2 regions of the Pseudoalteromonas sp. 20-92 genome follow, and region 1 is predicted to be linked to the other one. Evidence: predicted binding sites of a transcription regulator. Region 1 holds the regulator's gene; the other holds the start of a gene.
What was found. The regulator FliA, encoded in region 1, starts transcription of late flagellar genes. The targets are predictions, from matches to a motif close to CTAAAGNTNNNNNNNNNNNNGCCGATA.
Positions count from the first base shown of each region.

Region 2: the regulator FliA is predicted to act here: its motif matches at 1,149-1,175, upstream of NRL14_RS19815 (DUF5610 domain-containing protein).

Region 1 is NZ_JANJGQ010000003.1:174,422-177,638, reverse strand. It holds gene flhF (flagellar biosynthesis protein FlhF) at 1-333, shown strand, start outside; gene NRL14_RS04545 (MinD/ParA family protein) at 326-1,186, shown strand; gene NRL14_RS04540 (RNA polymerase sigma factor FliA) at 1,213-1,923, shown strand; gene cheY (chemotaxis response regulator CheY) at 1,964-2,347, shown strand; gene NRL14_RS04530 (protein phosphatase CheZ) at 2,365-3,132, shown strand; gene NRL14_RS04525 (chemotaxis protein CheA) at 3,148-3,217, shown strand, end outside.
Region 2 is NZ_JANJGQ010000037.1:1,603-4,819, forward strand. It holds gene NRL14_RS19815 (DUF5610 domain-containing protein) at 1-1,119, opposite strand, end outside; gene trmA (tRNA (uridine(54)-C5)-methyltransferase TrmA) at 1,282-2,379, shown strand; gene NRL14_RS19825 (DUF523 domain-containing protein) at 2,390-2,842, opposite strand; gene NRL14_RS19830 (thiol:disulfide interchange protein DsbA/DsbL) at 2,902-3,217, opposite strand, start outside.

The DNA.
Region 1 (3,217 bases):
GTTGATATTCGTAGTTATTTAGTATTAAGTGCAACAGCGCAAATAAATGTCTTGCAAGAAACAGTACGACATTTCAAAAAAGTGCAGTTAAGTGGTTGTATTTTCACCAAGTTGGATGAATCTTTAAGTTTAGGTGAGATTATTAGTATTGCGATTCAAAATCGCCTTCCAATAGGGTATCTTACTAATGGTCAACGAGTTCCAGAAGACATTCGTGTTGCAAATGCAGAAAAACTAGTAAAAAAAGCTGAGCAATTGTATTTGAAAAGAATAAAAGCACAACATTCACGACACCAAGCAGTGGCGTCGAGCACAGTAGGGATGTATGATTAACACAGTATTAGATCAAGCAAGCGGCCTGCGCAAAATGAGTCAAAACAATAACAACGGCGTAAAAGTTATCGCTGTTACTGGTGGCAAGGGTGGTGTAGGTAAAACAAATGTTTCACTTAACACGGCAATAGCATTAGGCCAGCAAGGTAATCGAGTTTTAGTACTTGATGCCGACTTAGGTCTAGCGAACTGTGATGTGATGCTCGGATTACGGGTTGAACGTAATTTATCACATGTACTTTCTGGTGAGTGTGAACTCGATGAGATTTTAGTTGAAGGTCCTGCAGGAATTAAAATTGTACCAGCGACCTCTGGTTCTCAGAGTATGGTGGAATTATCACCGTCTGAACATGCAGGCCTTATACGCGCTTTTAGCGAATTAAATACCGAATTTGATATCTTAATTGTAGATACCGCTGCGGGTATTTCAGATATGGTACTGAGCTTTTCTCGTGCTGCTCAAGATGTAATGGTTGTAGTGTGCGACGAACCGACTTCAATCACAGATGCTTATGCACTTATTAAAGTGTTAAGTCGTGAGCATGGGGTGTATAAATTCAAAATTGTAGCTAATATGGTTCGTAGTATGCGTGAAGGTCATGAGTTATTTGCAAAACTTTCAAAAGTAACGGACCGATTTTTAGATGTGTCAATGGAGTTGGTTGCAACAATCCCTTATGACGAAAATATGCGTAAGGCAACTCGCCGTCAAAAAGTGATTGTAGAACTTTTTCCTAGTTCTCCTGCTTCAGTTGCCTTTAAAGCACTGGCGACAAGAGCAGTGAAATGGCCTATACCTAACCAACCTTCAGGACATTTAGAGTTTTTTATTGAGAAGCTAGTTAACGGCTAATTATGACAACATTGGTAAATAGAGCTATGGGATATCAATCAACACAAAATTTAAATGTGATTGTTGAAAAACATGCATCGCTAGTCAAAAAAGTGGCATGTCATTTAATTGCTCGTTTGCCTCCAAGTGTCCAACTCGATGACCTAATTCAGTCGGGTATGATAGGCCTAATTGAAGCATCAAAAAACTTTGATGCAACCAAAGGCGCAAGTTTTGAAACGTTCGCGGGAATACGAATTCGCGGTGCCATGCTTGATGAAATGCGCCGTGGTGACTGGGCTCCTCGGTCGGTTCATAGAAAAAGCCGTCTTGTAGCCGAGACGATTGCTGGATTAGAAAGTAGCTTGAATCGTGAACCAACCGATATAGAAGTTGCTGAAAAACTTGAAATTTCGTTAAATGAGTACCATCATATTTTAAACGATGTAAACACAAGTAAAGTGTTAGGCATCGAAGACCTCGGGGTCGATGAAGATGTTATTACCACGGCGGGCCAAGATTTAACGCTAGACAAACCGTTTAATAACGTTAAAAATGAACGATTTAATGAATCATTATTAAATGCTATCAAGTCATTACCAGAGCGAGACGCAATGGTACTTTCTTTGTACTATAACGATGAAATGAATTTAAAAGAAATTGGACATATACTCGATGTAAGTGAATCGCGTGTAAGTCAGATACATGGTCAGGCGATGATTAAGCTAAAAGCAAAAATCAATGACTGGATAAACTAGTAGTAAGTAAATACAGGTTAAGACCTCACTGGAGGATGTTTTGGATAAAAACATGAAAATTCTTGTTGTTGATGATTTTTCGACAATGAGACGTATTATTAAAAATCTATTGCGCGACTTAGGCTTTACCAACGTCCAAGAAGCGGATGACGGCTCTACAGCCTTACCCATGTTACAAAATCAAGTTTTTGATTTTGTGGTAACAGATTGGAACATGCCAGGAATGCAAGGTATTGATCTTTTGAGAGCGATAAGGGCTGACGATAAATTAAAACACCTTCCTGTTTTAATGGTGACAGCTGAAGCTAAAAAAGAACAAATAATAGCAGCGGCTCAAGCTGGTGTTAATGGCTATATTGTAAAACCATTTACAGCTGGCACATTAAAAACTAAATTAGAAAAAGTGTTCGAACGCTTAGGTTAATAATAGGGGAAAGGCTTATGCCAGCACCTGCTGCGCCTCGGATAACGTTAGAACAAGCTCGTCAGCTCGTCACTTTTTTAGAAAATGGCGAACATGATAAAGCTGATCAACTAATTTTAGATACTGCATCTAAAGAGCAGTCAGAAATATTTGACGAAGTGGGAAAGTTGACGCGTCAACTACATGAAGCTTTAAAAGGCTTTGAGCTAGACACGCGCCTAACAGATCTCACTAACGACGCTATACCTGATGCTAAAAAACGGCTTAATTATGTCATTGAGATGACAGAAAATGCTGCAAATAAAACCATGGATGCGGTTGAGGCGAGTTTACCGATAGCACAACAGTTAGCGGATGAAATATCCCATATCAAACCGACATGGGACCGTCTAATGAGTCGTGAAATTGAACTCGGTGAATTTAAAGTACTGTGCCACAGCATTGATAAATTCATGAGCAGTTCTCATCATAAAACTGATGAGTTACAAAGCTTCATGACTAACATATTAATGGCCCAAGATTATCAAGATTTGACAGGTCAAGTAATTCGCCGAATTATAGAACTTGTTAGGGAAGTTGAAGAAAGCTTACTTCATCTTTTAACTGCTTTTTCTGAACAAGATATCAGTAAAGCAGTCACCCTAAAACCACAAAAAATAGATGACCCAGTTGACCCAGAAACATTAGCAGGTCCTGAAGGGCCTATTATTGATAAAGAATCACGTAATGATGTTGTGTCTGATCAAGATGAAGTCGATGATCTTTTATCAAGTTTGGGCTTCTAAGAGGAGAGTAACTGCATGTTTGAAGTCGATGAAGATATTTTACAAGACTTTCTTGTAGAAGCAGGAGAAATCCTTGAGCTTTTAT
Region 2 (3,217 bases), on a different contig from region 1:
ATCGGCAAGATCATCGGCCGCTGAATTTAATTGATTAAGGTTTTCGAACATAGACTTTGTGTAATCTACTAACTTATCTATTTGTTCCTGATCTTGATTTAACCATTGTAGAATGCCAGCTAGTTGATTTTGTAATCCAAGTTCACCCGCTTTTTCAAAAGCACTTTTAAGGTCGTCATTAAAAGGGGCTAAACCCTCTGCTACTTGTTTTTCTGGTGCTGGTTTATATTCTTCGTAACTTTTAACTGTGGCTATTGTTTTTGTTTGGCGTAAATCCATAGAAAAAGCCACCAGCTGATCGCTGTCTAAACTCAGCTCTTGTGCTTGTTCAAATGCTTCATCTAAATCACCACCAAAAAAGGTTTTACTTAAATCTTGTAAGTCTTCCATCATCGCATTAATCGCTTCTTGCTCTTGCTCATTTAAGTCACCATTAACCGACATCGAAAATGATACCTGTCGAGATTGCGATGATGAGCTTGCAAACGATTCACTATCACTGTTTCTCTGATAGCCACTCGCCGATTGAGATTCAAATGCATCCGCAAAGCTAATACTTACCTCATCGCCTTCTGCGGTAGTGAATTTATACTCTGCATTGCTAGTCATACTGACATATTGAGCCTGACTTATATTTACGCTGGCAGGTTGTGGATTAAATAGCGACTCTTCAAATTTATCAAGCCCATTGTAAATTCCCTCTTTGGACTTATTGATGCCCTCTTCCATTTCGTCATTAAATACACCTGTACCTTTGAGTTCATCAACAGCGTCGTCAATCCCTATTTGGACTCCTTTGCGCGCGTCGCCTAACATGTCTTTAAGCTTTTCATCATTAGCGCCATTAGCTTTTGCTTTATTTACAGCGCCGCTGACAAAATCGAGTACGTTTTTTACGATTTCATCAAAATCAAATAGTGGTTTGTCTGCTTTTTTTTCTGCGATAGGCAATCCAAGCTGCTCAGCCATTTTATCGCCAAGCACTTTTGCAGCTAATTCTTTACCACGTTGCTGGTAACTATCTTGGGGAGGTTGAATAGTAGGTTGCTGTATATCTGCTTTATTATTGAATTTATTAATGTTGTTGTTTGGCGTGAAGCCATAGTTACCTATTTTCATGTTACATCTCCTAAGCGTGCGTAATTTATTATCGGCTATAACAATAAAAACTAAAGTACAATGTGCAATAAAACAGCATAAATGCTAGCCAAAACTAGACAAATACGCAGCGCTCCCTACAATAGCGCCGATAAACAGATCTTAGATAAGGTAGTAGCGTTAATGGCAGTTATTAAAATAGATACCACACAGTACCAAGCGCAGTTAAGTGAAAAAGAGCAGCGTATTAGTGCGCAGTTTCAACGTTTTGGTGTGGAGCAACTAGAAGTATTTAGCTCAGAGCCAACTAACTACCGCCAACGTGCTGAATTTAGAGTATGGCACGACGGTGACGATCTGTTTCACATTATGTTTGATCAACAAACAAAAGAAAAAATCCGTGTTGATACATTTGATCCAGCAGCGCCTTTAGTAGGTGAAATAATGCAGGTGATGATTGAAAGCCTCAAGCCTTGTGAAATATTGCGTCGTAAGTTATTTCAAATCGATTACCTATCAACGCTAAGCGGTGAAATTTTAGTAAGCTTGCTTTATCACAAACCACTGGATGATGAATGGTTAAGTGAAATTAAAGCACTTAAAGAAAAGCTTAGCAGTAAATACAAAATTGACTTTATAGGCCGTGCTCGCAAACAAAAAGAAGTACTAGGTGATGACTTTGTAACTGAACGTTTAACAGTTAATGGTCAAGAGCTTATATATCAACAAGTAGAAAATAGCTTTACTCAGCCTAATGCAAAAGTAAATATTAATATGCTGGAGTGGGCGCAAGATTTATGTAAACCACTTAAAAATGATTTATTAGAACTGTATTGCGGTAACGGTAACTTTTCAATTGCGCTAGCGGGCTGTTTTAATAAAGTATTAGCAACAGAAATATCAAAATCATCTGTTCATTCTGCTCAATACAATATTGCTAAAAATAACGTCGAGAACTTAGATATTATTCGTATGTCGAGTGAAGAGTTTACTCAAGCAATGAATGGCGAGCGTACTTTCTCTCGTTTAGATGGTATTGACCTTAAAAGCTATGACTGCCAAACCATATTAGTTGATCCACCGCGCGCGGGCATGGATGAATTAACGTGTGACTTAGTGGCTAACTACGAAAGCATAATTTATATATCGTGTAACCCTGAAACCCTTGAGCGTGACCTTGATCACTTAACACGTACGCACAACGTTAAGCGCTTTGCTATATTTGATCAGTTCCCATATACACATCACATTGAGTCGGGCGTTTTCTTACAACGCAAATAACCAGCCAAAATTAAAGTGCCAGTACTTTTATAAGTGCTGGTATTTGCTCTTCACTAAATACTTGAATACCATTTTTTATTAATAATGCTGTAGTTAAACCTAGACCTTCGATTTTTACTCCGCGATGCTTTCCATCATATATTGTATTTCGTCCGCAAGAAGGGCTCGATTCTTTAAGTAGAGCCAAACGCACTTGATTCTTTTTACAGAGTGCTAGCGCTATATTAGCTCCAGTTTGAAACTGCTCTGTTACATCTTCTCCTAAATTAGTAACTACACTCCCCTGTATTATTTCAGCAGGAGATCTAGGAGTAGGAAGCCCACCAGCGACCTCAGGACAAAACACAATTAATCTATTTTGTTTTTGCCACAAATTAAGCTGTGGATGCAAAATTGCGTGTCCTCTACCATCGTAGCGAACAGGCTGCCCTAGCAAACAACTCGATACTAATATTTTTTCCATCGCTATATCCTTATAAAGCAAAAAAGCTCCTTAAGGAGCTTTTTTTATTTTGGTTAAATTTATTTATTAGCTAGGTAATTAATTAATTTTCCAATATCTTCTGGTTCAGTAATACCCGACTCACGACCTAGGTTTAATTTGTACTTACCATTTACAATAAAGGTAGGTACGCCACGTAGTGCGCCTTTTTCTTTAAAGTAGTCTTGATCGCGTTTCATTTTAGAGCTCAGCGTACGTACCGAAAAGCTTTTAAACAGCTTATCAAACTTATCACCATCAACGCCCTGCGCTACAAATATATCTTTTACATCTGCAAGCTCATTAAATTTAGCGCGCTTTGTATGGATATGATTAAAGATTGCAGAAATAATCTGA